Linked DNA regions of Gemmatimonas phototrophica. The protein of the gene in region 2 interacts with the protein of the main gene of each other region in a pairwise test. Links are inferred from orthologs where the notes say so. Each region holds a gene or a part of one and is shown on either strand. Other genes may lie near its edges.

Region 1 (16,381 bases), 250 kb from region 2 along the record:
TTCGGGATCCGGGAAGAAGATACCCGCTAACCCGAGCAATGGTCCGGTGCCTGGCGCGGGTCCTACCCTGCCAGTGGTACTGACGACGAGGAGGCACGACTGCGGCCTCTCCCAATTCCGCTCCGCTCGTCCGCGCCAGGCCCGGTGGCCCATGCCAGCGATGCGGAGCGACGGTACGGAGAGGGTGTCATCACGCTGTCAGTTCAATCGGTGGAATGATATGGCGATTGAGCTTGCAGTTGGATGAACGCAGCCCCAAGGGGTTGCGAGCAGTTAGAAAACGCTGTTTGACAATCGAAGATAAGATCGATGGATGTGCGGGGCGGTCTCAATGACCTGCGGCTGATCAGGGCTGCAGCGAGAGATCAACCTGAATTCATTAAGTGATTCCGAGCGATCGCCTTTGGGCGGATCGCGAGGAAGAGCCTATCAAAAGGCTCCAAGAGGTAAAACTATTGGAGAGTTTGATCCTGGCTCAGGACGAACGCTGGCGGCGTGCTTAACACATGCAAGTCACGGGGGCCCGCAAGGGTAACCGGCGAACGGGTGCGTAACACGTGAGCAATCTGCCGTACTCTGGGGGATAGCCGGCCCAACGGCCGGGTAATACCGCATACGCTTGTCGAGTGGCATCGCTTGACAAGGAAACCTCCGGGGGAGTACGAGGAGCTCGCGGCCTATCAGCTAGTTGGTGGGGTAACGGCCTACCAAGGCATTGACGGGTAGCTGGTCTGAGAGGATGGCCAGCCACATTGGGACTGAGATACGGCCCAGACTCCTACGGGAGGCAGCAGTGGGGAATATTGCGCAATGGCCGCAAGGCTGACGCAGCGACGCCGCGTGGGGGATGAAGCATTTCGGTGTGTAAACCCCTGTTGCTCGGGACGAACAAGCCTTTTCGAGGGCTCTGACGGTACCGAGTGAGGAAGCACCGGCTAACTCCGTGCCAGCAGCCGCGGTAATACGGAGGGTGCGAGCGTTGTCCGGAATCACTGGGCGTAAAGGGCGCGTAGGTGGTCTGCTAAGCGTGCGGTGAAAGCCTGGGGCTCAACCCCAGGTCTGCCGTGCGAACTGGTGGACTTGAGCACTGTAGAGGCAGGTGGAATTCCGGGTGTAGCGGTGGAATGCGTAGAGATCCGGAAGAACACCGGTGGCGAAGGCGGCCTGCTGGGCAGTAGCTGACACTGAGGCGCGACAGCGTGGGGAGCAAACAGGATTAGATACCCTGGTAGTCCACGCCGTAAACGATGGGGACTAGGTGCTTGGGGGAGCGACCCCTCGAGTGCCGGCGCTAACGCATTAAGTCCCCCGCCTGGGGAGTACGGCCGCAAGGCTGAAACTCAAAGGAATTGACGGGGGCCCGCACAAGCGGTGGAGCATGTGGTTTAATTCGACGCAACGCGAAGAACCTTACCCAGGCTTGACATGGATGAGAAAGCCTCTGGAAACAGGGGCCCCTCTTCGGAGTTCATTCACAGGTGCTGCATGGCTGTCGTCAGCTCGTGTCGTGAGATGTTGGGTTAAGTCCCGCAACGAGCGCAACCCTTGCCCTTAGTTACCAGCGCGTGATGGCGGGGACTCTAGGGGGACTGCCGGTGCCAAACCGGAGGAAGGTGGGGACGACGTCAAGTCATCATGGTCCTTACGTCTGGGGCTACACACGTGCTACAATGGCTGGTACAGAGGGCTGCGAAGTGGCAACACGGAGCCAATCCCTAAAGCCAGCCTCAGTTCGGATTGTCGTCTGCAACTCGACGGCATGAAGCTGGAATCGCTAGTAATCGTGGATCAGCGACGCCACGGTGAATACGTTCCCGGGCCTTGTACACACCGCCCGTCACGCCATGGAAGCTGTGAGCGCCCGAAGTCGGTGCCGGAACCCGCAAGGGACCAAGCCGCCTAAGGCGAGCGCAGTGACTGGGGCGAAGTCGTAACAAGGTAGCCGTAGGGGAACCTGCGGCTGGATCACCTCCTTTCCGGAGCGACGAGTAGGCCGACCGCGCGAGCGGTGGCAGGCTGAAAGTCCCGGATGATAGTCGTCCGCTCTGCACATCCCGATCTTATTTTTGATTGTTGATTTCCGCCCGGCAACGGGGGGGAATCACGCTATTTGACAACGGACGTGGTAGTGATCGTGGGTACTACTGCATTCTCTGTGGCTACAGGCCAGGGGGGATGCAGCTAGGACGAAGAACCTCAGTGAGACGTAGTAACATGTAGTACCGATTGGCGTCGCAAGACGTCGTCTGTTACACGCTCACTCGTTCAAAATAGCGCGTGCTTTGCTTGAAAGAGGGAAAGAGTCAAGCGAACGAAAGTATGTAGGGGATGCCTGGGCACAGAGAGGCGATGAAGGGCGCGGTAAGCTGCGATAAGCGCGGGGGAGCGGCACACACGCTTTGATCCCGCGATGCCCGAATGGGGAAACCCGGCGTGCCGCGAGGCGCGTCACCACGCAAGTGGAGCGAACCAGGGGAACTGAAACATCTAAGTACCCTGAGGAAGAGAAATCAAACGAGATGCCCTCAGTAGTGGCGAGCGAACGGGGTACAGGCCAAACCGATCTCCTTGTGGGATCGGGGTTGTAGGACCAACGGACGCGGCAGGGAACGGTATTCGAAGTCGCCTGGAACGGCGCGCCAGAGACGGTGATAGCCCGGTAGGAGAAACCTAGTAGTTGTCGTAGTTGAGTTCCTGAGTAACGCCCGACCCGAGTAATCGGGCGTGAACCCGGGGGGACCACCCTCCAAGCCTAAAGACTCCTCTGTGACCGATAGTGGACGAGTACCGTGAGGGACAGGTGAAAAGCACCCCTGTGCGGGGAGTGAAAGAGATCCTGAAACTACATACTTACAAGCGGTAGGAGGCTGGGCGTCGCAAGGCGTCACGGCTGACTGCGTGCCTTTTGCATTATGATCCGGCGAGTTACTCCTCAGATGCGAGGCTAAGGTGCTCAGCACCGGAGCCACAGCGAAAGCGAGTCCTGTCACGAGGGCGCATGAGTATCTGGGGGTACGACCCGAAACCAGGGCGATCTACCCATGAGCAGGGTGAAGCTGAGGTAACACTTAGTGGAGGCCCGAACCGGTGTGGGTTGAAAACCATTCGGATGACTTGTGGGTAGGGGTGAAAGGCCAATCAAGCCTGGAGATAGCTGGTTCTCCCCGAAATCTATTGAGGTAGAGCCTCGAGGCGTATTCGCAGGGGGTAGAGCGACTGGAAGGGCGCGGGGGGTCGTAGACCCTACCAACCCCTACCAAACTCCGAATACCTGACGAACGGACCTCGGGAGGCAGTCGCTGAGCGATAATGTCCAGCGGCGAGAGGGAAAGAACCCAGAACCACAGCTAAGGCCCCGAAGTGGCTGCTGAGTATAGCGAAGGATGTCGTCGTGCAGAGACAACTGGGAGGTTGGCTTAGAAGCAGCCATTCCTTGAAAGAGTGCGTAATAGCTCACCAGTCCAGCGTGATGGCGCCGAGAATGGTCGGGATTAAGCAGCCCGCCGAAGCTTGGTCTTCATACTTTGTATGAGGGGTAGGGGAGCGTTCCCGGTGCGTTGAAGTGGGGGTGGAAACCAACCCATGGAGCGACGGGAAGTGAGGATGCCGGATTAAGTACGCGCAAATGCGGGTGAGAACCCCGCACACCGTAAGCCCAAGGATTCCTGCGCCATGGCAATCAGCGCAGGGTGAGGCGGACCCTAAGGCGAGGCCCCAGAGGCGTAGTCGATGGATAGCCGGTCAAGATTCCGGCCCCATCTTATATCCGTTGAAGCAGTCCGGGACCCTGGAACGAAGCGCGAGCGACTTTGTGGATGGTCGTTCAAGGGCGTAGGCGCAAGCCGAGACCTGAGTACGAGGCAAGGGGGCAACTCCGAGCCAAGTCGTGTGGAGTCAGCAGGCAAGAAAAGCGGACTGGGGAGGGTATGAGATGTCCGTACCGCAAACCGACACAGGTGGGCAAGGCGAGTAGCCTCAGGTGAACGAGTGAAACGTGGTCAAGGAACTCGGCATAATGATCCCGTAACTTCGGAAGAAGGGATGCCTGCTTTGGTAGCCAGCTTCGCGCTGGTCGCTCGAGCAGGCCGCAGAGAATCGGCCCAAGCGACTGTTTAGCAAAAACACAGGTGCGTGCCAAGCCGCGTAAGGCGCCGTATACGCACTGACGCCTGCCCGGTGCCGGAAGGTTAAGGGGAGAGGTTAGGGCGCAAGCCCGAAGCTTTGAGCCGAAGCCCCGGTAAACGGCGGCCGTAACTATAACGGTCCTAAGGTAGCGAAATTCCTTGTCGGGTAAGTTCCGACCTGCACGAATGGCGTAACGACTTGGGCACTGTCTCGACCACGCGCTCGGCGAAATAGCAGTCTCGGTGAGGATTCCGAGTCCCCGCGACAGGACAAAAAGACCCCATGCACCTTTACTGTAGCTTGTCATTGGCGTTTGCATAGGACTGTGTAGCATAGGTGGGAGCCGTTGAGCCGGAGGCGCTAGCTTTCGGGGAGGCATCAGTGAAATACCACCCTGTGCTGTGTGAACGCCTCACCGCGGTCGGCAAACCCGATCCGGGACCGTGGCAGGTGGGCAGTTTGACTGGGGCGGTCGCCTCCGAAAGAGTAACGGAGGCGCGCGAAGGTTGGCTCAGCGCGGTCGGTAATCGCGCTTATAGAGTGTAACGGCAGAAGCCAGCCTGACGGCGAGACCGACGGGTCGAGCCGAGACGAAAGTCGGCCGTAGTGATCCGGTAGCCCGGTGTGGATCGGCTATCGCGCAACGGATAAAAGGTACGCTGGGGATAACAGGCTTATCGCGCCCGAGAGTTCATATCGACGGCGCGGTTTGGCACCTCGATGTCGGCTTGTCACATCCTGGGGCTGGAGAAGGTCCCAAGGGTCCGGCTGTTCGCCGGTTAAAGTGGCACATGAGCTGGGTTCAGAACGTCGTGAGACAGTTCGGTCTGTATCCGTCGTGGGCGTTGGAGAATTGAGGGGAGCGGACTTTAGTACGAGAGGACCGAGTCGGACGATCCGCTCGTGTCCCGGCTGTCACGCCAGTGGCACCGCCGGGTAGCGATGATCGGTGGCGATAACCGCTGAACGCATCTAAGTGGGAAGCGCCCCCCAAGATGAATTCTCCCTGGAGCCTTGAGCTCCCTGAAGGGCCGGAGGAGACGACTCCGTCGATAGGCAGCACGTGGAAGCGTCGCGAGACGTTCCGAGCGCAGCTGTCCTAATCGCCCGTGTGGCTTGACTTACCCCCTTGGGGTTTCCCAAGTGGGGCACAGGAATTCCGCAGAGCACACGCTTGTCATGGATCGGCCTCGCCCGAAAGGCGACCGATCCCCTACGATCACACCACCCCGTTTGTCGAATCCGCGCAACACTTGCGTGCACGATTCGCTGGCGACTAGAGCGTCAGGGCCACACCCGTTCCCATCCCGAACACGGTCGTTAAGCCTGATAGCGCCGATGGTACTCCGGGCGAGAGCTCGCGGGAGAGTAGGCCGTCGCCGGCACCCTTGAGCAGCCCCCGTGGGGAGATCTTCGGATCCCCCCCGGGGGCTGTTTGTTTTTTCCGTTTGACTTACATCTTTTTGGCGTGCCACCGTTTCGGCGGCAGATCCAATTAATAACCTTGTGTTTGCTTGGCGTCAACCCCTCTCGCGATCACTATTTTGATCTTTTTTGAAGATCGAAGGATCGGCGCGCGGGGAGCGCACTCGCACTCGCGAAACCCAGCGAGCGACGGCCTGAATCAGTACCACTCATCAGACCCCCTGCCACAACCGTCTTGCCGGTGCCGGACTCGCTGAGCGAGTGCACAACAACCGCGACGCTGTAGGCGGGTCGGGGATTAAAGCACATTGGGATGGCGATGTCAACAGGGGGTCACAACTTTCCCCGCGATTGTCTCAATCCCAACGCCCCCCGTACCAAACACGGCGGGCCGCTCCTCTGCGAAGCGGCCCGCCGTTTCCTCCCGTGTCTCCGGTCACCTGCCCCCGGAACGAGTGCACATCCTACAAGTGCGCCCCGTGACACTTCTTGAACTTCTTCCCGGACCCGCACGGACAGGCATTGTTGCGCGGCGTCTGTTCCCATCCCGCCGGCAACCCGGCGCCCGCCGCCTCCCCCAGCGAGCGCACGGGGCCCGCACCAACCACCTGGGGGACGCTGTGCGCCACCGTCCGAACCGGCGCGTCGTGCTCGCCCTGGTCGGCGTCAATAATGTCGTCCTCGTCCGCCTCCCCCTGCTCCACCGCCATGAGCTCGTCGAGCGGGATATCCTCGAGGATCCCCAACGCGTTGAACCGCTTCGTGGGGCGCCCCACCTCCTCCCGCATGAACTCCGCCGGCATTGGCGGCGGCTCGAACGCCTCCGTGGGCGACGGCTCAAACACCAGCTGCGCCTTGAGGAACCGCTCGGTGAACGAGTTCGCCACATCGTGCATGAGGTCCACGAACATCGTGTACGCATCCTGCTTGTATTCGACGAGCGGATCTTTCTGGCCCCAGGACCGATAGTGAATGGAGGCGCGCAACTGATCGAGATCGTAGAGGTGATCCTTCCACTTCTCGTCGATCACATTGAGCGTCACCAGCGACAACAGACGATCCGCGAAGCCGTTGCCGGATTCGTCCGTCACCTGATTGAGACTCTCCACCTTGAGCGCGAATGCCGCATGCACGGCCTCCACCGCCAGCGCCTGCGCTTCCTCGAGCGTTGCCGGCGGATGCTCCGCGAACGCCGGGACCTGCAGCATGTAATGCATCAGCAGATCCTGCTGCACGTACTCGAAGTCCCAATCCTCCTGCTTGTCGAACGTGGCCAGCGCCTGCTCCACACGCCGCTGTACGCCGCGCTCAAGCATCTTGATGGCTTCGCCCTTGAGCTCCTCTCCACCCTCCAGCGCAAACGCACGCAGCGAGTAGATAACCTCACGCTGCTGGTTCATGACGTCGTCATACTCCAGCAGCCGCTTGCGCGACTGAAAGTTCTGCAACTCCACGCGCTTCTGTGCCTGCTCGATGGACCGCGTAATGAGCGGGTGCGTCAACACCTCACCGTCCTGCGCTCCCATGCGATCCATCAGTTTGGCAATGCGCTCCGACCCGAAGAGCCGCATCAAATCATCTTCGAGTGACAGGAAGAACTGCGAGGCTCCCGGATCGCCCTGACGTCCGGAGCGTCCGCGCAACTGCCGGTCGATGCGCCGCGATTCATGCCGTTCGGAACCCACAATGTGCAGGCCACCGATTTCGGTGATATCGATCTCCTTGCCATCAGGATCGGTGATGCGGGACGCCTTCGCCTCCCGGACCCCTTCGGACAGTTTGATGTCCGTTCCACGGCCCGCCATGTTGGTGGCGATCATGATGGCGCCTGGGCGTCCCGCCTCCGAGACAATCTCCGCTTCGCGCTGGTGATACTTGGCGTTCAGCACGGCGTGCTTCATGCCAGCGCGTGTCATGAGTCGTGACAGCGTTTCCGACGCCTCCACGCTGGCGGTTCCGACCAGTACCGGGAACCCCAGCTCATGCAAGCGCCGAGTTTCCTCGACGATGGCGTTGTACTTTTCGCGCCGTGTCTTGAAGACCAGATCCTGCCGGTCATCGCGCTGAATGGGACGGTTGGTCGGGATCACCGACACTTCCAGCCCGTAAATGGTGTGGAACTCCGCCTCTTCCGTTTCCGCGGTACCGGTCATGCCGGCCAGCTTCTCGTACATGCGGAAGTAGTTCTGGATGGTGATGGTGGCGAGGGTCTGCGTTTCCCCCTTCACCTGCACCCGTTCCTTGGCTTCCACCGCCTGGTGCAACCCCTCGCTCCAGCGACGTCCCGGCATGGTGCGGCCGGTGAATTCATCCACGATCAACACCTGCCCGTCCTGCACGACGTAGTTGACGTCTTTCTCGTACAAGGCATGCGCCCGCAGCAGCTGATGAATGATGTTCAGTCGCTCGCTCTTGGTGGCGTACTCCCGCTCCACGGTGTTGCGGCGCTCGAGACGCTCCGCGGCAGAGAGGTCCATGTCGCGATCGATCTGCCCGATCAACAGCGCGATATCGGGGAGCACGAAGGTGTCCGGGTGATCGGGCGAGAGCCAATCCAGCCCCTTCTCCGTGAGGTGCACCGTGTGTCCCTTCTCGTCGAGCACGAACAGGAGGTTGTCCTCCATGTCCTTGAAGGACCGCTTGCTCACGGGGAGCTTCTTGTCGGCAATGACATCGAGCTCAACGCGCTGCACCAGCTGCTTCACGCCCGGCTCCTGGAGCACCTTCATGAGCCGCTTGTTCTTCGGGCCACCCATCTGCGCCTTGTAGAACTCGAGCGCCGCAGTATCGGTGTCCTTGGCTTCAAGAGCCCGCTCGCCATCGGCCACGAGCTGATTCACCAGTTCGTTCTGCTTGCGTACCAGGCGCTCGACCGAGGTGTTGAACTCCGCATACTGTCCATCACTCTCGTTGCCCACCGGTCCCGAGATGATGAGCGGCGTCCGGGCTTCGTCAATCAGGACCGAGTCCACCTCGTCCACGAGCGCGAAAATGTGCGGACGCTGCACCCGCTGCTCCAATGACACGACCATGTTGTCGCGCAGGTAATCAAACCCGAATTCGTTGTTGGTCCCGTATGTGATGTCGGCGGCATAGACCGCACGCCGTTCCCACGACCCGGGCTCGGTGTCGTCGAGACAGCCAACGGTCAGCCCCAGCCAGGTGTAGAGGTGCCCCATCCACTGCGAGTCGCGGCGGGCCAGGTAGTTGTTGACCGTGACCAGGTGCGAACCCCGACCAGGGAGGGCATTGAGGTACAGCGGCAGCGTGGCCACCAGCGTCTTGCCTTCACCCGTGGCCATTTCGGCGATGCGGCCCAGGTGCAACTGAATGCCCCCGATGAGCTGCACATCGTACGGGACCATATCCCAGGTGATCTCGTGACCGATGACCGACACCGGCGATCCCTTGAGTCGGCGGCAGGCTTCGCGCACCGTGGCAAACGCTTCGGGAAGCAGTTCGTCCAGCGTTTCGGCGATGGCGGTGCGAAGTTCGGCTTCCACGCCGCCGCGCCCGTCCGCCCCCTGCAATTCGCCATCGATGCGCTCCCGCTCGGCGGCATCGGCGGTGTCGTGCTTGGCCGCCTTGAGCTCCTGGATGCGGGCGTCAATGGGCCCGGTCCGTTCGGCCAGGATACCACGGAACTTCGCGGTCTGCCCCTGGATCTCGGCGTCCGACAACGTGGCCAATCGCGCTTCGATCTGGTGAATCTCATCGAGGATTGGCTGGACACGCTTCCGCTCGCGCTCGTGTCGCGTTCCAAACACCTTACTGATCAAACCCTTCAGCATGCGGACCTCTTTACCAGAAAGACGAGGACACCGTCTCGCGGCGCCCGGACGCCTTCCGGCGTTCAGGTCTCCGCGCGCTCCGGCATCCGGGAATTCTCGAGATACAACCCGGTGGATGCGATATACGACGCCACGGACTCCGACACAAAGCCCCGAATGGAGCGATGGTCCCGTACCCGTGCCCTGATTTCGGTTGACGACACATCCACCCGGCGCGTGGCGAGCCCTTGCGCGCGCACACCGCCGTGAATCTCCGGGTGAGGCGGGACGGCCCCGGCAGTGTCCCGATAGAGTACGACCAGTCGTACCAGACCAAGCAACCGTTCCGGTTCCTTCCAGCGGGAGAACGTGGGAACCACGTCGCTCCCAACCAAGAGGTGAAGTTCGGCGAGCGGCCAACGCTCTCGCACATTCTCCACGGTGTCAACCATGTAAGATAACCCGCCCCGCGTGATTTCCACGGGGTCCACCACCACCTTGGGAACTCCCTCAAAGCAGGCGCGGACCATGGCCAGCCGATGCGCGGCGTCCGTCTGCCCGGCCCCTTTGAGCGGTTGCTGCGCGGCCGGGATCACCAGGAGGAGATCCAGCTGCAGCGCATCAATGGCATCCTGTGCGATGAGTAGATGGCCCACATGCGGCGGGTCAAAGCTGCCGCCAAACAGGCCGATGCGCACGGACGCGGGGTGGTGGATTATCGGGACACGCGAGGCGCCGGTCTGGCATACGCCACCGGCGACGTCACGGCCTCAGGCGGCACCCTGGTAGCGGTCGCCGTATCAGTGGCGGCCACTCCACAGGCCACCTTGACGTCCGCATCTCCAGGATACGCCTTCCACATGGCTGAGCACGTTTCCGCGGCATCTTCCTTCCAGCGGATCTTGGTGTACAGCTCATGGAGGCGGAGCCACGACAGGCGTGCGGCCTTGGTCGTGGGGTACGTCGTGACAATGTCCTTCAGGTAAATGATCGCGCCATCGACCACCGGCCGCACTTTGATATAGTGCACGGCCGTGAGGTAGTCCTTTTGCGCGAACCACTCCTCAAGCTGGGTGATGCGCCGCTTGGCGTCTTCGGTTTCCTTGGCATCGGGATACGACGACAAGAGCGCCCGAAGAATGGAGGCCGCCTTCTGCCCCTGTTCCGGGTCGAGTGACGGCCGCCGCCAGAGCGACTGGTAGGCGCGACCGGTGCCCAGCATAGCCGTGGGCGCCAGCGTGTCGTCGGGGAAGCCATCGGTCACCCGCTCAAACGCCTGGGCGGCCAGCAGGTATTCCTGCTTGCGCTCGTGCGTGAGGGCGAGATAGAAGAAGGCCGGCGCCAAAAGCGGATCACGGGACGACAGATCACTGGTGAGCCGCTCAAATCCGAGTTGCGCGTTATCCCACTTCTTCTGCTGAAACTCGAGCAGCGAGGCTTGGAAGAGCGCCTCGGGGGTCGCGAAGTCGCGTGGCTGGAACCCGCGCCCACACCCTGCCAGTGCTGTCGCGACAGCGAGCAGCACCAGCAAGCGGAATTCAACGCGGTTCGGAAGATGACTCATGCGGCAGTAGGTACCCGGGGAATGCGGCGCAGGTTCGCGACGGCAGGAACGATCAGGAAACAGCGCGCGACGCCGGCCCGGAGGCCAACGGAATGATACGCGCCCGTCCCGCGGCCAGTCCGGCCGTGACGTTCCGCGTATCCACTACGAGGGTAGCGTGATCCACGACCCGCTGGTAGTCCACCGCCTTGTGATCGGTGATGACCACGACCGCGTCAGCCCAGCGCAACATCTCATCGCTGAGCTCCACCCCCTTCCGGACATGCCCGTCCTCGCGGAACTCGTGCACGAACGGATCGTGGAACTCTACGTGGGCTCCACGCTCTTCCAGCAGCCGAATCACGTCGAGGGCCGGGCTTTCCCGCACATCATCAATATCGCGCTTGTAGGCCACGCCAAGGACCAGGAGACGGCTCCCGCGTACGGCCTTCCGCACCTCGTTGAGCGCATCTGCCACCTTCTGGACCACCCACTCCGGCATGTGCGAATTGATCTCGCTGGCGAGGTCGATGAAGCGCGTCTTGTAGTTCAGCGTGCGCATCTTCCAGGCGAGATAGTGGGGGTCGAGCGGAATGCAGTGCCCGCCAATGCCGGGGCCCGGGGTGAACTTCATGAACCCGAAGGGCTTGGTGGCAGCGGCGTCGATGACTTCCCAGACGTTCACCCCCAGTTTGTCACACACAATCGCGATTTCGTTCACCAGCCCGATATTCACGGCCCGGAAGGTGTTTTCCAGCAGCTTCACCAGCTCCGCCGCTTCCGGCGAGCTGACCGGCACCACGGTGTCGATGCAGCTCTGGTATAGCGCCGTGGCCACCTCCACACAGGCCGGCGTAATGCCGCCCACCACCTTGGGAGTGTTCTTGGTGTGGTAGACCGGGTTGCCCGGGTCGACCCGCTCGGGGCTGAACGCCACGAAGATGTCGCGCCCCACCGTGAGCCCCTGGGCTTCCAGGCGGGGCTGCAGCAGTTCCCGCGTGGTGCCCGGGTACGTGGTGCTCTCCAGCACCACGCACAGCCCCGGATGGGCCTGCCGCGCGATCGCGTCCGCCGCGCTCAGCACAAAGGCCATGTCCGGGTCCCGCGTCTTGGAGAGCGGCGTGGGCACCGCAATGGAGATGGCCTCGCACTCCCGCAGCCGATCTTCCTGCGTCGTGGCCACAAACCGCCCCTGCGCCACCGCCGCCTGCACCGTGTCGCCGGCAATATCCTGAATGTGCGACTGCCCGGCCATGAGCAGGTCCACCACCCGCTGACTCACGTCGTAGCCAATGACCGTAAAGCCCGCCTGCACGAATTCCATGGCCAGCGGGAGGCCCACGTAGCCGAGGCCGATCACCCCGATGACGGCGGAGCGATCCGAGATCCGGGTGAGCAGCTGGTCCTTCATGGATACTGTGTCAGTCATTTCAGTGGACTCTTAACGGCCGAAGAAGCCTCGCACAGCAGCGATGACCTCGTCCAGCTGTGCGGTGGTGAGTTCGGGGAACACCGGGAGCGACAGGACTTCCCGCGCCGCGCGCTCGGCTTCCGGACACTGCCCCTCGTTATAGCCGAGATAGGCAAAGCACGGCTGCAGATGCAGCGGTAAGGGATAGTACACGTTGGACCCAATTCCCTGTTCTTTAAGGTGAGCCTGTAGCGCGTCCCGCTGACCCACACGAATGGTGTACTGGTTGTAGATCGAGGTGTTGGCCGGATCGACGAATGGCGTTCCCACTTCGGGGACATCCGCGAAGGCCGCGTCGTAATAGGACGCATTACGGCGACGGGCGGCACTCCACGACTCCAGATGGGGCAGCTTGGCGCGCAGTACGGCGGCCTGCAGGGCATCAAGGCGGCTGTTGTATCCAACGATTTCGTGGTAGTACGTGCGACGGCTTCCATGGGTCCGCAGCTTCATGAGCGCCTCAAAGAGCCCCTCATCCTGCGTGACCATCATGCCGCCGTCGCCATACCCGCCCAGATTCTTCGAGGGGAAGAAGCTGAAGGTGCCAATGGCGGCGGCCTCCCCGGCCATGACCTTCCGCCCATCAACCATTCGGCTGGCCCCGATGGACTGGGCCGCGTCCTCGATAACGGGGAGCCCCTTGGCGGCGGCCTTCACCTGCTCAATGGCCGCCATTTGCCCGAACAAATCGACCGCAATGACCGCCTTCGTCCGGGCCGTGATGGCCGGCGTGACATTGGCGGGCTCGATGTTGTAGGTGCGCGGATCGATATCCACGAACACCGGACGGGCGCCCGCGTTATGAATGGCGCCTCCGGTAGCGAAAAAGGTGAACGGTGTGGTGATCACCTCATCGCCCTGACCGACCCCCAATGCCCGCAAGGCCAGCAGGATGGCGTCCGTACCGTTGGCGCAGCCGATGGCGAACTTGACCTGGGACAGTCCGGCCACGCTGCACTCCAGCTGCCCAACCGGATCGCCCAGGATGAAGGCCTGCTGATCGACGACCGCCATGAGTGCGGCGACGACGTCGTCGCGGATGGTCGCGTGCTGGGCTTTGAGATCGAGAAGTGGTACGGCCATGGGAACCCTGCCAATCAGATGTTCACGCGCAGCGGCAGGGGCACATCGCGCCCTGTCTTCGCTGACTCGTAGATGCCGAGAATGAGCTCGAGCGATTTGCGACCGGCTCGACCGTCCGTATCCGGCGTGGCGCGACCGCGCAGCACCGCCACCACGTTTCGATAGTAGCCTTCGTGTCCGAATCCATACACACTGGGCGGGTTCGTGTTCGACTGTTCGACCAACTTGTCATCGTCGTCGTAGTCGGCGAACTGCCAGTGTTCCACCTTGTTGACCGCCGTGCCCCCGATCTTCACGGTGCCTTTCTCTCCAAGAATCGTGATCGAGCCTTCAAGATTCTTGGGGAAGGTGAGCATCGTGACTTCAATGGTCCCGATGGCGCCCGACCGGAACTTGAGTACCGCCACGCCGGAGTCCTCGGCCTCAATGCGACGGGCCAGCGTTGCGGTTTTGGCCATGACGCTCTCCACGGGGCCCACGAGCCACTGCACGAGGTCGACGTAATGGGAGGCCTGATTCATGAACGCGCCCCCGTCAAACTCCCAGGTGCCACGCCACGGCGCCTGATCGTAATACTCCTGCGGCCGCGTCCAGCGCACCGTGCAGTTGGCCATGTAGATGCGCCCGAACCGCCCGTTATCAATCGCGCGCTTGAGCAGCACGATGGGCGGATTGAGACGGTTCTGCTTGACGACGAAAAGATGCACGTGATGGTCATCGCACGCCTGCACCAGCGCATCGGCGGCGGCCAGCGAAATGGCCATGGGCTTCTCGCTGATGACATGACGTCCCGCCTTCGCCGCCGTGATGCCATGCTGCGGATGCAGCCCACTGGGCGTGGCCACCACAACCGCATCGCTCGGCACATCGGCGAGCATCTTCTCGTAGCTGGTAAACCATGGCACACCGGCCGCGCTGCCCGCCTGCTCCGCCCGCTCGGCCACGATATCGCACACCGAGACCAATTGCAGCTCGGGGATACGCGCGATCGCATCAAAGTGATTCTTGCTGATGCGGCCACAGCCCACCAGCGCCACTCGAATGGGCCGCCCTTCCGGAATGTGCTGTCCTGTCACGCGTTCTCCTCGACACGCGTCACCACGTCGCCACGGCGCTCATAGAGCGCGCCGGACCCGGTGCAGCGCAATTGTTCAGACGAAGTGGAATCCGCAGCAGGCGCCACCACTTCGAGGCGAAAGCCGGCTTCAGACATCCAGCCAATACGTTTCGCGGGGACACCTGCGACCAGCGCGTAATCGGGCACATCACGATTGACGACGGCCCCCGCGGCGATGAACGCGTACCGCCCCACCGTGCTGCCGCAGACGATGGTGGCGTTGGCGCCGATGCTGGCCCCGCGCTTCACGAGCGTACGCCGGTATTCGTTCTTTCGGGAAACCGCACTGCGTGGATTGTAGACGTTGGTAAAGACCATGGACGGGCCGCAGAACACATCGTCTTCCAACTCCACCCCTTCGTACAACGACACATTGTTTTGGATCTTGGCATTGTCGCCAACGGTCACGCCATTCATGACCACCACGTTCTGGCCAAGAGAACAGCGTGCGCCAATGCGGGCCCCACCGTTCACATGGCAGAAATGCCAGATCCGGGAGCCGTCACCAATGACGGCTCCATCGTCCACGTACGCGGATTCGTGGACCAGGGCACCCGCACCAAGCGTAACCCCTGGCCCAACGTGTCCTTCGCCCGCCTGGGCAATCATCCCCGGAATAGCTGCCGCGCTCACGCGACCACGGCCGCCTTGGCGGCCTGCGAAATCCGGAGAAGTTCATGCCACTCCTGTAGCGAACGAACGCCGGGCTCCCGAGTGCGGCGCGCCGCAATGGCCTCGACGGCCGCACTGGCCGCCGTCAGTGTGGTGGTATACGGCACGCGATTGGAGATGGCCGCCTGACGCAGCCGTTCATCATCAACCTGGGCGTGCTTCCCCAATGGCGTATTCACGAGCAACTGAATTTCGCCGTTGAGAATCATGTCCACGCCGTGCGGCCGTCCCTCGTGCACCTTCAGGACGGACGTGACCGGCACGCCGTGCTCCCGGAAAAAGGCCGCAGTGCCACTGGTGGCAAACACACTGAAGCCGAACTCATGGAAGCGGGCCGCCAATTTGGCCGCGGTCGGCTTGTCGCCATCGTTGACCGTGAAGAACACCGCGCCATCGTGTGGCAGCGCATTGTCCGCCGCGATCTGCGACTTGAGAAAGGCCATCCCGAAGTCCTCGTCGATCCCCATGACTTCACCGGTTGACCGCATCTCGGGGCTGAGCACCGGATCAAACTCGCGGAACTTGTTGAAGGGGAAGACGGCTTCCTTCACACTCGTATATGGCGGAATGATCTCTTCCGTAAATCCAATCTCCGCGAGGGTCTCCCCCAGCATCAGCCGCGCCGCGACGGACGGCAAGGAAACACCGATGGCCTTGGATACAAACGGTGCCGTACGTGAGGCGCGCGGATTGACCTCAATGACGTAGACGGTACCGTCCTTGTACGCGTACTGCACATTGATCAGGCCCACCACGCCCAACTTGCGGGCGAAGGCCACCGTATGCGCCTTCATCTGATCGACAGCCGCGGGCGGGATGAGATACGGCGGGAGAATGCACGCCGAGTCGCCGGAGTGAATACCGGCACTTTCGATGTGCTCCATGACGGCACCGATCACGACGTTGGTCCCGTCAGACAGGGCGTCCACGTCGGCTTCGAACGCGTCTTCGAGGAATCGATCCACGAGCACGGGTCGATCTTCCGACACGCGTGCGGCACGCTCGAAGTAGTCGCGTAACGAGGTTTCATCATGCACGATTTCCATGGCGCGACCACCCAACACGTACGAGGGGCGCACCAGTACCGGGAAACCGATGTTCTTGGCGATGGCAACGGCCTCATCGACGCTGGTCGCCGTCCCGTTCGCCGGCTGTTCAATACCCAACTCACGCGC
Region 2 (15,476 bases):
ATCGCAACCTCACCGGCGGGCAATACGAGCAGATTCGCGGGATCACCATGCCCCCCGCTGTTCAGATGTACGGCGTTCGCTGGGAGTTCTCGAATTGAGGTCGGCATCCCCGTGCTGCCGCCGCGAGGTTATGATTCGGGAATGATTCGCTCCATGACAGGGTATGGCCAGGCGGAAGGAACGGTGGGCGCACTGCGCGTGGTGGTGGACGTGCGAACCGTCAACCACCGTTTCTTTTCGCCCAGCATCAAAGTGCCCGGGGCCTTTGGGCGCTGGGAGTCCGATGTACGTGAAGCCATGCGCCTCAAGGTCGCACGCGGCCACGTCACGCTGACCGCCCGGGCCGAGCGGATGGCCGATGCCCCGGTCGCGATCAATGAAGCGCGCTTTGCCGCCGCGGCTGCGCAGCTGAAGGCGTTGGTGGAAGCCAATGGCCTATCGGGCGGAGTTGACCTCGCCAGTGTGCTGCGCATGCCCGACGTGATGGCCGCACCGCGCGAAGAGGACGATACCGGCACCGTGGCGGAACTGGTTGGCATTGTCGACGCGGCGCTGGACGCGTTGCAACGAGCACGGGCCGAAGAAGGGGAGCGGCTGGCCCTCGTACTCCGGCAACGTCTGGAGGTCATTGAGGGGGCGCTGTCGCGCATTGCTGCCCGTGCCCCGGCACGCATTGTGGCCCATCGCGACCGGCTCCGCGAGTCGGTCCGCGAACTGGCCGACGGTGTCGCTGTTGACGACGTCCGCTTGGCGCAGGAGATCGCCTTGTTGGCGGATCGCATGGATGTTGCCGAGGAGTTGGACCGCTTCCAGTCCCACATCGTGGCGTTCCGCGCCACCCTCAACGAGTCCGAGGGGGAACCGGTCGGCAAGCGATTGGGCTTCCTGCTGCAGGAGATGCTTCGGGAGGCGAACACCACCGGTAGCAAAGCCGCTGACGCCCCGATCCTCCACGAGGTGGTTGGGCTCAAGGAAGAGCTGGAACGAATCCGCGAGCAGGTTGAGAATCTCGAGTGAGCACATTTCCGGTCATATTGTCCGCCCCGTCTGGGGGTGGCAAAACCACAATTGCCCGTCGCCTGCTGGAGCGACGGACCGATTTGGGTTATTCTGTCAGTTGCACGACGCGCGCCCCCCGCGAGGGGGAAGTGGATGGTCGTGACTACCGTTTCCTCTCCCGGGACGCGTTCCATACCGCCGTCGACCGCGGTGAGTTTGCGGAGTGGGCCGAGGTACACGGCAATTTTTATGGGACACTGCGCAGTGAGGTGGAGCGGGTACTGGCCACCGGGCGCCATGTCCTGATGGACATCGATGTGCAGGGGGCGCGGCAGTTTCACACCGCGTTTCCGGATACGGTGCTCATTTTCGTGCTGCCCCCTTCAGGCGAGGTGCTGAAGGCCCGGCTGTCGGCGCGAAAAAGTGAGGATCGTGAACGACTGTTGGTGCGATTGCGCAACGCGCGGGCCGAGTTGGGAGAAGTCGGGCGGTACCACTATGTGGTCGTCAACGACAATCTTGACCGGGCCGTCGATCAGGTGAGTGCGATCGTCGATGCGGAAGGACTCCGGCACGACCGGGTCCATGAGGTCGAAGCACAGGTCGAGGGGCTCATCGCGCAACTCGAGCAGGAAATTCACGTCTTCAGCAAGGACGACTGATGCAGGTTTTTACTCCGAAGGAAGTGGCCAAGCATGCGGCCAACAAGTATCTCAGCGTACTCATCGCCGCGAAGTTTGCGCGCGTGTTGAACGAGTTCCCGCGCGACCGCTCGATCAACGAAAAGAAGCTCACCACGCGGGCGCTCGAAGAGCTCACCTCGGGCGAGATCGATTACAAGGTCGTCCCGCGGCGTCGCCCATCGGCCTGAGTCCCCTGAGGTTGCAGGACCAGATGCCGCGCCGTGACTCCGGTCCCGGCGCGGCGCGTTGTCTCTCCCCCTGTGCGTGGCGCCGCCGCGCGCGCTGACCAACTCCACCCCACCCGCCATCGTGGACGCCAGGGATCGGCTTCGCCGGTATCTCGAACAGCGACGCGAACTCGGTGAATCCGAGTTCGTGCTGGATGGGTTACCCGTGGAGGACGTGCTGAAGCTCGTCGGAATGCGCCAGGGCGGAAGCACGCGTTCCCGGGCATCCACCGGGACCACGTCACGCGGGCGGGAGACCGGCGCGCCGCCCGACGGTTTCGACGAACCGCCGCCATCCCATACTGAGGCCGCGCCAAAAGCGGTACCGCCAATGGCGCCGGCGCCTCCCGTTCCGGAGCGGCGCTTCGATGACCAGGTCAGCACGGACTGGCGCGCTACGCTACGTAACGCCGGGGCGCTCCGACCTGGCGCTACCCCGGCGGTACCACCGGTACCGACGGCAAACACCGACGGGTCGCGCAAGCCACCGGTTGCCGCGGCGGAAGCCGCGGACGCACCGAGGATCCCCGCTGCCAGTGTGCAGGTGACGCTCCCCCCCTGGCTTGATGCCCTGGGTATTCCGGCCGGGCTGGAAGCTGGGCGCTTGCATGTGGCAGAGTTCTCGCCGCACGTCGCGTCGTTGCCAACGCTGCAGGACGTTGTGCAGCACGTCGCCGCCTGTACCGCGTGCGGTCTGCATAAAGGGGCCAGGCACGCGGTGCCGGGCGAAGGCAACCCGCAGGCGGAGTTCCTCTGTGTAGGAGAGGCACCGGGCGCCAACGAGGATGAGCAGGGACGGCCGTTTGTCGGCGAAGCCGGGCAGCTGCTCACGAAAATCCTCAGCGCCATTCAGCTGTCACGCGACGACGTGTACATCTGCAACGTGCTGAAGCATCGTCCACCGGGGAATCGCGACCCCTTGCCCGACGAAGTGCAGGCCTGTCAGCCGTATTTGCTGCGACAGATCGAGCTGGTGCGACCGAAGGTCATCCTCGCGCTGGGCCGATTCGCGGCACAGACGCTGTTGCAGACCACCACGGGCATCGGTGCGCTGCGCGGCAAGGTACACCGCTTCCAGGGGGTCCCGCTCATCGTGACGTATCATCCGGCGGCGTTGTTGCGGAATGAATCCTGGAAGCGCCCCACGTGGGAAGATGTGAAACTCGCCCGTCGTATTCTTGATGCTGCGCGCGCCACCAGCAGTGGTGCGGAGTAACGTGACATGACCAGTCTTGCTGTGACCTCTCCGGGCGCTGGCGGCTCACCGCTGCCGACCGCCCCCACCACCGCGCGGGATCCGTACAAGGAGCGTCGCCCGCCCTGGTCGGAAGAAGCCGAGCAGGCCGTCCTGGGCGCCATGCTGCTCGACGCCGATGCCATTCTGCGCGCCGGCGAGCACGTGGATGACTCCATGTTCTATCGCGAGGGACACCGTCGCCTGTTCCGGGCCATGTTGGCCATCACGGAACGCGGCAGCGTCGTGGACTGGCTCACGCTCGCCGATGAACTCGAACGGCGCGGGGAGCTGGAGCACGCCGGCGGACGCGAGTACCTCGCATTCCTGTTGGATGCGGTGCCCACGGTGGCAAACGTGGAGTACCATGCAAAGATCGTGAAGGAAAAGGCGCTGCTGCGCCGACTGATTGAAGTCAGCACTGAAGTCGTGCAGGAAGCCTTCGAGGGGCGGATCACCGCCGGCGATCTGCTCGACAGTGCAGAGTCCCGCATCTTCGCGCTGGGCCAAAGCAAGGAGAAGGGAGGCTTCTCGCGCATCAAGGAGCTGCTGTGGCCTGCCATGGAGAAGCTGGAGCTGCTGGCCCAGCGTGATCAGGCGATCACCGGGGTGCCGACTGGCTTCACCGAACTCGATCACATGACGTCAGGGTTGCAGCCGGCCGATCTGGTCATCGTGGCGGCGCGCCCCTCCATGGGCAAGACGGCCTTCACGCTCAATATCGCGCAGCACGCCGCGATTACCGCCAAGGTGCCCGTTGCTTTCTTCTCGCTCGAAATGAGCAAGGAATCGCTCGTCCAACGTATGCTGGCGGCGGAAGCGCTCATTGACGCCCAGGCGCTGCGTAAAGGTGGTAGGGCGCTCGACGAATCGATGCCACGTCTGGCGCAGGCCGCTGGTATCCTGAGCCATGCACCCATTTTCATCGACGACACGCCGGGTATCACGCTGCTCGATATGCGCGCCAAAGCGCGACGCCTCAAGGCGGAACACGACCTTGGGCTCATCATCGTGGACTACCTGCAGCTCATGAGCGGGCCGGCCGGTGTGGAGAATCGTCAGCAGGAAGTCTCGCAGATTTCGCGCGGTCTCAAGGCGTTGGCCAAGGAACTCAGCGTGCCCGTCGTGGCGCTGTCGCAGCTCTCGCGTGCCCCGGAACAGCGTACCGGCGATGACAAAGGTCGGCCGCAGCTCTCGGATCTTCGTGAGTCGGGCGCCATTGAGCAGGACGCCGACGTCATCATGTTCATCTTCCGACAGGAAGTGTACGCCGAACGCGATGAGAATGGCCGACTCAAAGATCCGTCCATCGAAGGACGCGCCGAGATCATCATCGGCAAGCAGCGTAACGGCCCCATTGGCAGTGCGCGTCTGTTCTACCACAAGCAATACACGCGCTTCGACAACTTCTCGGCGCGCGAAGCGCCGCCCGAGTACGGTGGCGGTGGCGGCGGCTTTGGCGGGCCCAGGCTCGTGAAGGGTGGGGGGAACGACGACTTCAGCGGTACCCCGTTCTGATGGCCAAAGCGAAGACCGTGTACGCGTGCACGGAGTGTGGTGCGCAGTATCCCAAGTGGGCAGGGAAATGCGACAGCTGTGGCGCGTGGAATACGCTGGCCGAAGAAGTTGTGGCGGCCGCACCCACGAGCAAGCGCACGGCGGCGCGTGCGGCTGGTGGTGTGGCCGGCGCAACGGTGGCGTTGGGGACGGTCACATCCTCTGACACGCCACGGTGGCGCACGGGGCTCGACGAATTCGACTTCGTGCTGGGCGGCGGCATTGTTCCCGGAAGCATGGTGCTGGTCGGCGGCGAGCCTGGTATAGGCAAGAGCACCCTGCTGCTGCAAGTCGCCGCGCGATTGGAAGCAGCGGGACAGCCCACGTTGTATGTATCCGGCGAAGAGAGCGCGTTGCAGGTGCGACTGCGGGCAGATCGACTGGCCGAAGATGCGAGTGCCGTCTCGCTGCTTACGGAAACGTCGCTCGAAACCATCTTGGCGACCGCGGCGCAGCCGGTCGGCAACGGGCGCAAGGTGAACTGCCTGATCATCGATTCGATCCAAACCGTGCACACGGAACTGCTCGAGGGCGCACCGGGCAATGTGGGGCAGGTGCGGGAGTGTGCCGCCCGTCTCATGCGCTTTGCCAAGGATACGAGCACCACGGTGTTCGTCATCGGGCATGTGACCAAAGGCGGCGGCATTGCCGGTCCCAAAACGCTCGAGCACATCGTGGACACGGTGTTGTATTTCGAAGGCGATGGGACCCTCGACCACCGGGTGTTGCGCGCGACGAAGAATCGCTTCGGCAGTGTCGATGAGATAGGGGTGTTTCGCATGGTGGGCGCCGGACTGATCCCGGTGGAGAACCCGTCGGCGCTCTTCCTTGGCGACAGACGGGATGTTGCCAGTGGCAGCGCCGTCTGTGCGCTCATGGAAGGCACCCGTCCCGTGTTGGTGGAAGTGCAGGCGTTGGCCGCGAAAGCCGGCTTTGGTACGCCGCAACGCGTGGCCAACGGCATCGATTCGCGGCGTCTCGCCCTGTTGCTCGCCGTGCTCGACAAGCGCGGCGGGTTCTCGTGCGCGCAACTCGATGTCTTCTGCAACATCGTTGGTGGCATGCGTGTGCAGGAGCCCAGTGTTGATCTCGCCATTGTCGCGGCGCTTGCCTCGAGTGTGGTGGATCGCCCATTGCCGGCACAGGCCATCTTTCTGGGGGAGCTCGGTCTCGGCGGCGAGGTGCGACCGGTGTCGCAGGTGGAACGCCGCCTGGCCGAAGCCGCCAAGCTCGGCATGACCACGGCGTACCTGTCGGATCGGGCGTTGCCACGCCGGGCGCCCGGCGACATGCGGTTGATCGGGGTGCGTACGCTGACCGAGGTGTTGCAACGCACGGTCGGCAAGGATGCCGCGTGAACCTTTCTGGAGTGGCCCATGAGTGACCACGTATCTGACGGGGAGGCCGACACGCACGGCGTGCCCCCCTTATCATCACCTCGTCGTATCATCCCGCCGCCGGTCATTGCCTCGCGGGGGGAAAGCGGGCGCACCGACCCTACGGTCGTCCGCGATGTGGGCGTCGTGATCGTGGCGGGGGGCTCTGGCTCCCGTACGGGTAGCACCGAACTGAAGCAGTTCCGGTGGGTCTCCGGCAAACCGGCGTTGTTGCACAGTGTGCAGGCGTTCATGGCGCGCACTGACGTGGCCGTTGTGGTCGTGGTGTTACCCAAGGCATACGCCGCCGATCCGCCACCCTGGCTCTTTCAGTGTGACGTGGATCGATTACTCGTGTCCGTGGGTGGGCGGGAACGCCACGAGAGCGTCGTCAACGGGCTCGAGGATCTGCCGGAGGAGGTCACGGTTGCCGTCGTGCACGATGCCGCGCGGCCATTGGTCACGGATGCCACGATCGATCGGGTGATAGCGGAGGCGCGCAAGGGCCACGGCGCGGTGGCGGCATTACCGGTCGTTGACACGCTCAAGGAAGTCGATGAGCACGGGCGCATCGTACGCACGGTTGACCGGACCCATTTGTGGCGCGCGCAAACGCCGCAGGCCTTCCCGCGCGTCATGCTCGAAGAGGCGCACGTGGCGGCCCGTCGCGATAGCATCGGGGCCACTGATGATGCGGCGCTGTGCGAACGACTGGGCTTTCCGGTGGTCGTGGTCCGTGGGAGTGAGCGCGGCATGAAGATCACCGAGGAGGCGGACTTTGCGCGCGCCGATGCCCTCAGCCTCCTGGTGGAGTAGCACGTGCCGCATCAGGGGCAGTCGGGGCAGATGACGGTGCCGTTCTGGTCGCCAGTGGAAATTGAAGCGGCGCTTCGAGAGACCATCCACCACCTGAGTGTGCGGCGTGTGCTCGCCTATCCCACGGAGACGGTGTACGGTTTTGGTACGGCGGTGGATCACGAATCAGTGGAAGCCTTGGTGCGCATGAAGGGCCGGCCGCCAGGCAAGCCGTTTTTGCTGCTGATTGGCAACCCGCAGCAGATTGCACGGCTTGATCTGCATCTGCCCACGTATGGCGCCGATCTCGCGGCCCGCTTCTGGCCCGGTCCGCTGACACTGGTGTTGCGGGGCGGCGAGGGGCGGGTTCCGGCTCGGCTTCGCGGTCCTGAAGGCGGAGTCGCTGTGCGCTTTACCCCTCACCCGGGGCTGCAACGACTGCTACAGGCATACGGTGAACCTATTACCAGCACCAGTGCGAACCGTCCCGGGATACCACCAGCGATGGTAGCATCGGAGATTGTTGACCAATGGCCTGACGAAATCCGGCGCGGGCTCCTGCACGTGCTGGACGGTGGCCGCCTTGACCCGTCCAAACCGTCCACAGTCGTGGACTGTACAGGACGACGCGCCCGGGTCATTCGCCCTGGTGTCCTGTCCGCGTCGCAACTGCGCGCGGTTGTCCCGGACCTACTCGGAGATACCTGATGCATTTGCTGTTTGTCTGCACCGGGAATACCTGCCGGAGCCCACTCGCCGAAACGATTGCACGACGCATGATCGCCGACCGCCATCTGGCCGGGATCACGGTCAGCAGTGCGGGGACGAGTGCGTGGCCGGATTCATCGGCCTCTGACGGCGCGTTGCTGGTATCGCTCGAGCATGGCACGGATATCACCGGACATCGGGCGCGACCGCTGTCTCCGGACATTGTCGCGAGCGCCGACGTCATCCTGGCCATGGGCCCGCACCATCTGGAGCGGGCGGAAGCCATGGGCGGGGCCGGACGAGCGTTCCTGCTCACTGCCTTTACCGGTGGCGAGGGGCGTGCCGTCAGTGATCCGTTTGGCGGTGACCTTGATGTGTATCGAGACACGTATCGGGAGCTCGAACAGGAAATCGCTTCCGTTCTCGAGAAGCTGGCTGGCCAGCGCCCGGGCTGAGCACCACGATGCGTCTACCTCGGGCCACGAGACCGCCGGACGGCCTGGTCCTTCTTGGACAGCCAGTGGCGCAGTCATTGTCGCCGCTGTTTCAGAACGCGGCACTGCGCGCGGTGGGACGCGACCTGCTGTACACCGCGCGCGAGGTGACCGCGGTCGATATTCCCCTTGTGCTTGAGGCGTGCCTCCAGAGCAACACCGGTGGCAACGTCACGATGCCGCACAAGCGAGTGGTCTACGAGGCTGCCGCGCAGCGTACGGCGAGCGCGGAGCGAACGGGGGCGGTCAATACGTTTTGGTGGGAGCAGCAAGCCCTTGTGGGACACAACACCGACGTGGATGGGATCAAGGCAACGATCCGGGCACTGTGCGCTGAAGGGATTCACGGAGACGTGGTGGTGTTGGGCGCCGGGGGCGCGGCGGCGGCCGTGCTGGTCGCGATCAGCGAATTACCTGATGCCGTTCACGGTCGCATACACGTCGTCGCGCGTTCGGTGCACAACGCCGACGTCCTGAGTTCCCGTACCGGCGTGCCGGCGGTGTCACAACCGTCCTCTGACGCGGTGCACTGGTCTTCGGTGCAGCTGGTCATCAATGCGACCCCTTTGGGGATGCGCGTCAATGATCCGCTGCCGCTCGATGTCGCCGTGCTCTCAGCGCAGAGCGCTCTGTTCGATCTGGTGTATCGCCGGGAGGGAACCGCGCTGGTACAGGCGGCGCGTGCTCGTGGCCTGCGCGCAGAGGACGGCTTGCGGATGTTGGTGGAGCAGGGCGCCAGTGCGTTCGAGTGCTGGTTCAATACTCCAGCCCCGCGGGGGGCCATGTGGCAATCGCTTGGCCACGCGATGCCCCCGGCACACGAACCGCGCGCGTGAGTGGAACGGCAGTCGGTAGACGCCAGCGCTGATCTGGTGAACGGTCATCGGATGTCCCGCCTCTTGCCCGTGGCTCGTGCACTGGCCCATGGCGCGCTCGATTTCCTGTTGCCGGGCGCGTGTGTGTTGTGTCGTTCTCCCCATCGACCGGATGTCGATGGCATCGTTTGTGCTCCCTGCATGGCCAGATTGGTGCCGTTTTCCTACCCGCTCTGTGACCGATGCGGGCATCCTCGCTTGTCGCTGACCCTTCCGTTGCCTGGCGAGCGCCCCTCAGGTGCCGCCAAGCCGCTTGGGGCTGGCACGACCCTTCCACCCTGTCGGTGGTGTCCCCGGCTGGACCCGGCGCTCCGGGCCGTCCGGTCGGTGGCACGCATGGATAGCGGTACCGGCGGCGATCTGGTGCACGCGCTCAAGTACCAGGGGTGGACACGTGCGGCCGTCCCCATGGCACGTCGGATGGCCCGTCTCGATTGGCCGCAGGATGTCCGGGAGGAGCGGGCGGCCATAATTCCCATCCCGCTGTCCGCCGCGCGCGAACGCGAGCGTGGCTATAATCAGGCGGCTCTGCTGGGCGGCAGGTTGGCGCCGTTCTGGCGCGTGCCCGTCTGGTCCGACGTGCTGGTGCGTGTGCGCGATACGTCATCGCAGGTCCGGTTGACACCTTCGGAGCGCGCAAGCAACGTTGCACAGGCGTTTGTCGTGCCAGTGCAGTTTCAGGAACGACTTCGTGGCCAGCACGTGGTGCTGGTGGACGATGTCATTACCACCGCCGCGACGGTGAACGCCGCTGTCCAGGCGCTCATGCGTGGCGGCGCTCGCATCATCAGTTGTGTGACCTTCGGTCGGGCGCCAGATCCCGGCGACCGTACCGCTCCTGACTCAGACTTCACCCGGAACTGACTCGAATGGGTATACGTGTTGGCATCAACGGCTTCGGCCGTATCGGCCGCCAGGTCCTTCGTGCCGCGAAACAGCAAGGCGTGGCCGACATCGACTTCGTAGCCATCAACGATCTCACGGACACCGCGACGCTGGCGCACCTGTTCAAGTATGACTCGGTGCATGGCAAGTTCGACGGCGAAGTTGGCCACGAAACGGATGCCATTACCGTGGACGGTGATCGTATCCAGATCCTCGCGGAGCGCGATCCCGCGAAGTTGCCGTGGAAGGATCTGGGCGTGGATATCGTGCTGGAGAGCACGGGCCGCTTCACCAAGGCGTCCGACGCGCGGAAGCACATCGAAGGCGGCGCCAAGAAGGTCATCATCTCGGCCCCGGCCACCGATGAGGACATCACCATCGTGATGGGGGTGAACAGCGACAAGTACGACAACGCGTCGCACCATATCATCTCGAATGCGTCCTGCACGACCAACTGCCTCGTCCCGATGGTCAAGGTCATCCGGGACAACTTCGGCTTCGTGCATGGCTCGATGGTCACGATTCACAGCTACACCAACGATCAGAGCATTCTCGATCTGCCGCACAAGGATCTGCGACGCGCCCGCGCGGCGGCCGTGTCCATGATTCCCACCACGACGGGAGCTGCCAAAGCGACCTCGTTGGTCATTCCCGAGGTCAAGGGAAAGATTGACGGTATCGCCGTCCGCGTGCCCACGCCTGACGTGTCGCTCACCGACCTGACCTGCATTGTCGAGCGCCCGGTGACCCGCGACGAAGTCAACGCAGTGTTCAAGGCGGCCTCCGAGAGCACGCTCGAAGGCGTGCTGGGATACAGCGACGAACCGCTGGTCTCGGTGGACTACATCGGCAACCCGATGTCCTGCACCCTCGACTCGGGCAGCACCATCGTGATCAACGGCACCATGGTGAAGATCTCCGGCTGGTACGACAACGAATGGGGCTACTCGTCGCGTTGCGTCGATCTGCTCCGCTTCGTTGGCTCGCGTCTCTGAGTTATCCCCGGTGTTGGCCCCGACCGAAACCGGTTGGGGCGGCGCCAGCAGTACGCCCAGGTCGCAGACGAGAGCTGGTAGTTCTCGCTGCGACCTTTGTGCAGGTTCTGCTCTCAGCGCGCGATGGCCATCTTGGTCGCGCGCCATCCCGAACTGCTCCCGATGAATACCAAGACCATTCGCGACCTGACCGCGGCCGAGATCCAGGGCAAACGCGCCCTGGTACGCGTCGACTTCAACGTTCCCCTCGATGAGCAGGGAGCGGTGGCCGATGACACCCGGGTCACGGCGGCGCTGCCGACGATCAACGCGTTGCGTGATGGAGGCGCCTCAGTCGTCCTCCTTGCCCATTTCGGTCGCCCCAAGGGCGCGCCAGAGGCGAAGTACTCGCTCGCGCCCGTCGCGGCGCGGCTCAAGCAATTGCTGTCGTGCCCTGTGCACTTTCTCGACGTCACCGTCGGCGAGCGGGCGGTGGAGGCAACGCAGAATCTGGCGCCCGGCGACGTGCTGCTGCTGGAGAACACGCGCTTTCTTTCTGGCGAAGAGAAGAACGACGAAGCGTTGTCCTACCAGTTGGCGCAGCTGGGCGACTTTTATGTGAACGATGCGTTTGGCGCGGCCCATCGCGCCCATGCCAGCACGGCAGGGGTGGCGAAGTTCTGTCGTCCGGCCGTCGCCGGTCTGCTCATGGAGAAGGAGCTGGCGTACCTCGGCGGAGCGCTGGCCCATCCCGAGCGCCCCTTTGTGGCCATCCTGGGCGGTTCCAAGATTTCGGGGAAGATCGATGTGGTGGAAGCGTTGTTGCCGAAGGTGGACAAGCTGCTGATCGGCGGCGCCATGGCCTGCACGTTTTTCAAGGCGATGGGCTTCGAAACGGGGAACTCTCTGGTGGAGCCTGATCGCCTCGACATGGCGAAGGATCTGCTCTCACGTGCCGGGGATAAGCTGGTCCTTCCTGTCGATGCCACGATCGCGCCGGCCATGGATGCCGGTGCGCAGGCATCGGCCGTCGGGCGTGATGCCATCCCGGCCGGACAGGCCATGTTTGACATCGGCCCGGAGAGCACGGCGTTGTATCGCGAGTTGGTCGAGAGCGCGCGAACCGTGCTTTGGAACGGTCCCATGGGCGTCTTCGAAAAGCCGCCATTTGATGCCGGCACGCGCGGCGTCGCTGAGGCGATGGCCATCGCCACCGGAAAAGGCGCCACCACGATCATTGGCGGCGGCGACAGTGCCGCCGCAGTGGCCGAGGCGGGGCTCGAATCACAGATGTCGCACGTGTCCACCGGAGGCGGCGCATCGCTGGAATTTCTGGAAGGCAAAGATTTGCCTGGGGTCAGCGCGCTCGACGCGCGCTGATCACCGCTCATTCACTCGGATCCCGACATGCATCTCAAGCCCGTTATCGCGGCCAACTGGAAACTCAATCACACGCCAACGGACGCGAAGGCCTTCTTTCAGCGTTTCCTGGCGCAGGTACCAAAGCTGAACGAACGGACGCTGGTGTTTTTTCCCTCCGCCATCACGTTGACGACGGTCATGGATGCGCTGCGTGACCGTCCGGAGGTTTGGGTAGGTGTGCAGAATGTCCACACGGAAGTGCAGGGCGCGTTCACGGGTGAAAACTCCGTGCTGATGGCGCGGGATGTTGGGGCGCGTGTGGTGCTGGTTGGACACTCTGAGCGCCGACATGTGTTCGGGGAGACCGATGCCATGACGACCCGGAAGATGGCACTTATTGCCCAGGGGCGGCTCACTCCCATGCTGTGCGTCGGGGAAACACTTGAAGAGCGAGAAGCGGGGCGGACGGCTGAAGTCGTCGAACGCCAATTGAGCGCAGGGCTTGCAGAGCTGGATGACGTGCAGGTGGGCGCGATCATGCTGGCATATGAGCCGGTCTGGGCGATTGGGACGGGGCGCACGGCCACGCCAGACGACGCCAGCGAGATTCACGGGGTACTCCGCCGGGCGCTGGTTTCCCGCGTAGGAGAAAAGGCGGCCGCCGGCATTCCCATTCTCTACGGGGGATCCGTAAACCGCGGGAACGCCTCGCAGCTTCTGGCGGCCCCCGACGTGGACGGGCTGTTGGTGGGCGGAGCCTCCCTCGACGCCGACAGTTGGGCGAGCATCGTCCGGGCCTGAGTCCGGGCGATCTGTCCCATCTGACCCAACCTGCTGCCTGCCAAGCACTTGTCTTGGGGCGGGCAGCAGGTGATTTTCAGAGGCTAGGGTTGTACCCCGGCCTTATTCCTCACGGCACTCCGTCTCCGCGACATGTACACGTTTCTGCTGACACTGCTCATTCTCGACGCCATCGTTCTTGCGGCGGCGGTCCTTCTCCAGTCGGGCAAGGGCGGCGGTCTTGCGGCCAGCTTCGGCGGCGCGAGCTCCTCGTCGGACTCGATCATGGGTTCGCGACAGGCCGGCAATCTGCTCACGAAGGCGTCCTGGTGGTGCGGCGGAATCTTCCTTGGTCTGGCGTTCATTCTGCAGATCATGTCCAGCCGCTCGGTCGCACCGAAGTCGGTGCTGGATAAGCTGGCCGCTCCGGCCACCGCGCCGTCGGCGCCAAGCACCGGCAGCGGCACCGCAGCGCCGGCCGCTCCTCTTACCCAGCAGGCTGCCCCGGCCACACCGGCGGCGCCCGACAAGAAGTAAGGCGGCCGGTGCACACGCTGCCGCCCAAGGGGTTCCTCCTCCTCGAGGATGGAACCCTTTTTCACGGTCGACTGGTGGGGCCAACCCTGCCGACCGTAGCCGAAGTGGTCTTTACCACGAACATGACCGGGTATCAGGAGGTCTTCACCGATCCGTCCTACAACGGACAGATCGTGGTGCTGACCGCTCCCCAGATTGGCAACTACGGGATCAATCTTGAGGATCCCGAGTCCGCCCGCCCTCAGGTAGCCGGTGTGGTCGTACGCGAGCTTTCGCCGACCTATTCCAACTGGCGGGCCACGGGTGGCCTGCGAGAGTGGCTTGAACAGGCAAGCGTTCCGGTGCTTACCGAAGTAGACACCCGTCGTCTCACCCGGCACCTCCGCAGTGTCGGGGTGATGAAGGGGGTGATCGGCGTCGGCGAAACGCCAACACGTGAGGCGCTCGCGGTGCTCGAGAGCTGCCCCAGCATGGAAGGGCTCGATCTGGCGACTGTGGTGTCCACCCGCGAGCCATACAGCTGGGGGAAGCCGGACGCGCCGTACCATGTCGTTGCCTACGACTTTGGGATCAAGCGCAACATTCTGCGGCTCTTCGAGGACCATGGGGTGCGCGTCACCGTCGTGCCATCGGACACGTCGGCCGATGCCGTGCTCGCCATGAACCCTGATGGCGTGTTCCTGTCCAACGGACCGGGAGATCCGGCGGCCGTCATGTATGCGCCTGCCGCCATTCGCCAGATTGCCGAGCAGAACGTACCGATGTTCGGCATTTGCCTCGGGCACCAGCTCCTCGGGCTGACCTTTGGTGGCCACACGGCCAAAATGCCGTTTGGGCATCGCGGTGGAAATCAGCCGGTGAAGGATCTCGCCACGGGACAGGTGCTGATCACCTCCCAGAACCATGGTTTTGCGGTCGTGGGATCTCCGGACGGGGTGGATGGTGCCCCGGAGCTGGCCGTGACCCACATCAATCTCAACGATGGCACGGTGGAAGGGCTACGGCATACCCGGCTCCCGATCTTTGCGGTGCAGTATCACCCTGAGGCGGCTCCTGGCCCACACGATGCGGTCCCCCTGTTCGACCAGTTTCTCGTAGCCTTGAGAAATCGTCGTGGGTGAGATGGCCCAAACGCTTGACTGATAAGCACTAAGGCCATACGTTCGCTTCGTGGGCACCGAGCCGTTGCTTGGTGCCCACAGCGTTTCTGCTCCGAAACTTTTCGCCCGCCACATGACCAAAGCCGATCTGGTCGAGAACGTCACGGCTCGTATTGCCCGGACCGCCGGACCGACCATCTCCAAAAAAGACTGCGCGCGCGTTGTTGATGCGTTCTTGGACGCCATCAAAGAGGCGCTGCAGGAGCAGAAAAACATTGAAGTCCGTGGCTTCGGTACCTTCAAGATCCGTCAGCGAAAGACGCGTATGGCCCGAAACCCCCGGACCGGGTCGCCTGTCGAGGTGTCAGCGCGCCCGGTCCCGGTGTTCAAGCCGAGCAAGGAGCTCCGCGCCATGGTTGCCGGCATCGAGGCGCACCTGCTTGACGACGACGACGACTACGGCGACTCGGACAGCTGAGCGGGTACGGCAGTGACCCGCAAACGCGCCTCCAGTTGCCTGGAATCAGGTACTGGGGGCGTTTTGTATGGTCAACGGAATGGACCTTGGTGGAACCGGATTCCCGCTTTGGCGCTATCTTTGTTTTGACATGAGCGTTTCCGTCTTGTTGTTCGCGTCGTATGCCGATGCCTTAGGTGCCCGCCAGATTGAGGTCCCCGTCACTGCACCCTGTGCCGTGGCCGACCTTGTGGCGGCCCTCCGGCAATTGCCCGGCGGGGAGCGGCTTCCCGCCAAGCCGTTGGTCGCCGTCAACCATGCCTTCGCCCAGATGGCAACGGTTATTCATCCGGCCGACGAAGTGGCCCTCATCCCTCCCGTCGCCGGTGGCTGATCCCGTGGCACCTGCATCTACCGGCGTACTCCACGCCGC

What was found.
Region 1: the proteins of secG (region 2) and secA interact in binary tests that used the Escherichia coli proteins (3 or more experiments, as listed by UniProt). The link is inferred for Gemmatimonas phototrophica from one-to-one orthologs.

What each region holds. Positions count from the first base shown.
Region 1 is NZ_CP011454.1:2,421,143-2,437,523, forward strand. The notes cover bases 5,815-9,712. They hold secA (preprotein translocase subunit SecA), read right to left. Parts: upstream 9,342-9,712; coding sequence 6,015-9,341; downstream 5,815-6,014. Other genes in these bases: nadD (nicotinate (nicotinamide) nucleotide adenylyltransferase), read right to left, coding at 9,404-9,712. Outside these bases: more of nadD, read right to left, coding at 9,713-10,018; GEMMAAP_RS10310 (outer membrane protein assembly factor BamD), read right to left, coding at 10,036-10,884; GEMMAAP_RS10315 (nucleotide sugar dehydrogenase), read right to left, coding at 10,937-12,292; GEMMAAP_RS10320 (DegT/DnrJ/EryC1/StrS family aminotransferase), read right to left, coding at 12,305-13,417; GEMMAAP_RS10325 (Gfo/Idh/MocA family protein), read right to left, coding at 13,432-14,493; GEMMAAP_RS10330 (DapH/DapD/GlmU-related protein), read right to left, coding at 14,490-15,143; carB (carbamoyl-phosphate synthase large subunit), read right to left, coding at 15,164-16,381. UniProt on the Escherichia coli protein: Required for protein export, interacts with the SecYEG preprotein conducting channel.
Region 2 is NZ_CP011454.1:2,181,059-2,196,534, reverse strand. What follows is about bases 11,802-14,794. They hold secG (preprotein translocase subunit SecG), read left to right. Parts: upstream 11,802-13,102; coding sequence 13,103-13,486; downstream 13,487-14,794. Other genes in these bases: GEMMAAP_RS09175 (HU family DNA-binding protein), read left to right, coding at 14,657-14,794; carA (glutamine-hydrolyzing carbamoyl-phosphate synthase small subunit), read left to right, coding at 13,495-14,607; tpiA (triose-phosphate isomerase), read left to right, coding at 12,215-12,970; GEMMAAP_RS09195 (phosphoglycerate kinase), read left to right, coding at 11,802-12,187. Also shown: GEMMAAP_RS09260 (TonB-dependent receptor), read left to right, coding at 1-98; GEMMAAP_RS09255 (YicC/YloC family endoribonuclease), read left to right, coding at 142-1,017; gmk (guanylate kinase), read left to right, coding at 1,035-1,661; GEMMAAP_RS09245 (DNA-directed RNA polymerase subunit omega), read left to right, coding at 1,661-1,870; GEMMAAP_RS09240 (uracil-DNA glycosylase), read left to right, coding at 1,929-3,125; dnaB (replicative DNA helicase), read left to right, coding at 3,132-4,661; DNA repair protein RadA, read left to right, coding at 4,661-6,058; ispD (2-C-methyl-D-erythritol 4-phosphate cytidylyltransferase), read left to right, coding at 6,077-6,892; GEMMAAP_RS09220 (L-threonylcarbamoyladenylate synthase), read left to right, coding at 6,896-7,579; GEMMAAP_RS09215 (low molecular weight protein arginine phosphatase), read left to right, coding at 7,579-8,034; GEMMAAP_RS09210 (shikimate dehydrogenase family protein), read left to right, coding at 8,043-8,909; GEMMAAP_RS19985 (ComF family protein), read left to right, coding at 9,147-9,812; gap (type I glyceraldehyde-3-phosphate dehydrogenase), read left to right, coding at 9,818-10,828; more of GEMMAAP_RS09195, read left to right, coding at 10,991-11,801; more of GEMMAAP_RS09175, read left to right, coding at 14,795-15,064; GEMMAAP_RS09170 (MoaD/ThiS family protein), read left to right, coding at 15,195-15,437; GEMMAAP_RS09165 (molybdenum cofactor biosynthesis protein MoaE), read left to right, coding at 15,442-15,476. UniProt on the Escherichia coli protein: Subunit of the protein translocation channel SecYEG. Overexpression of some hybrid proteins has been thought to jam the protein secretion apparatus resulting in cell death; while this may be true it also results in FtsH-mediated degradation of SecY.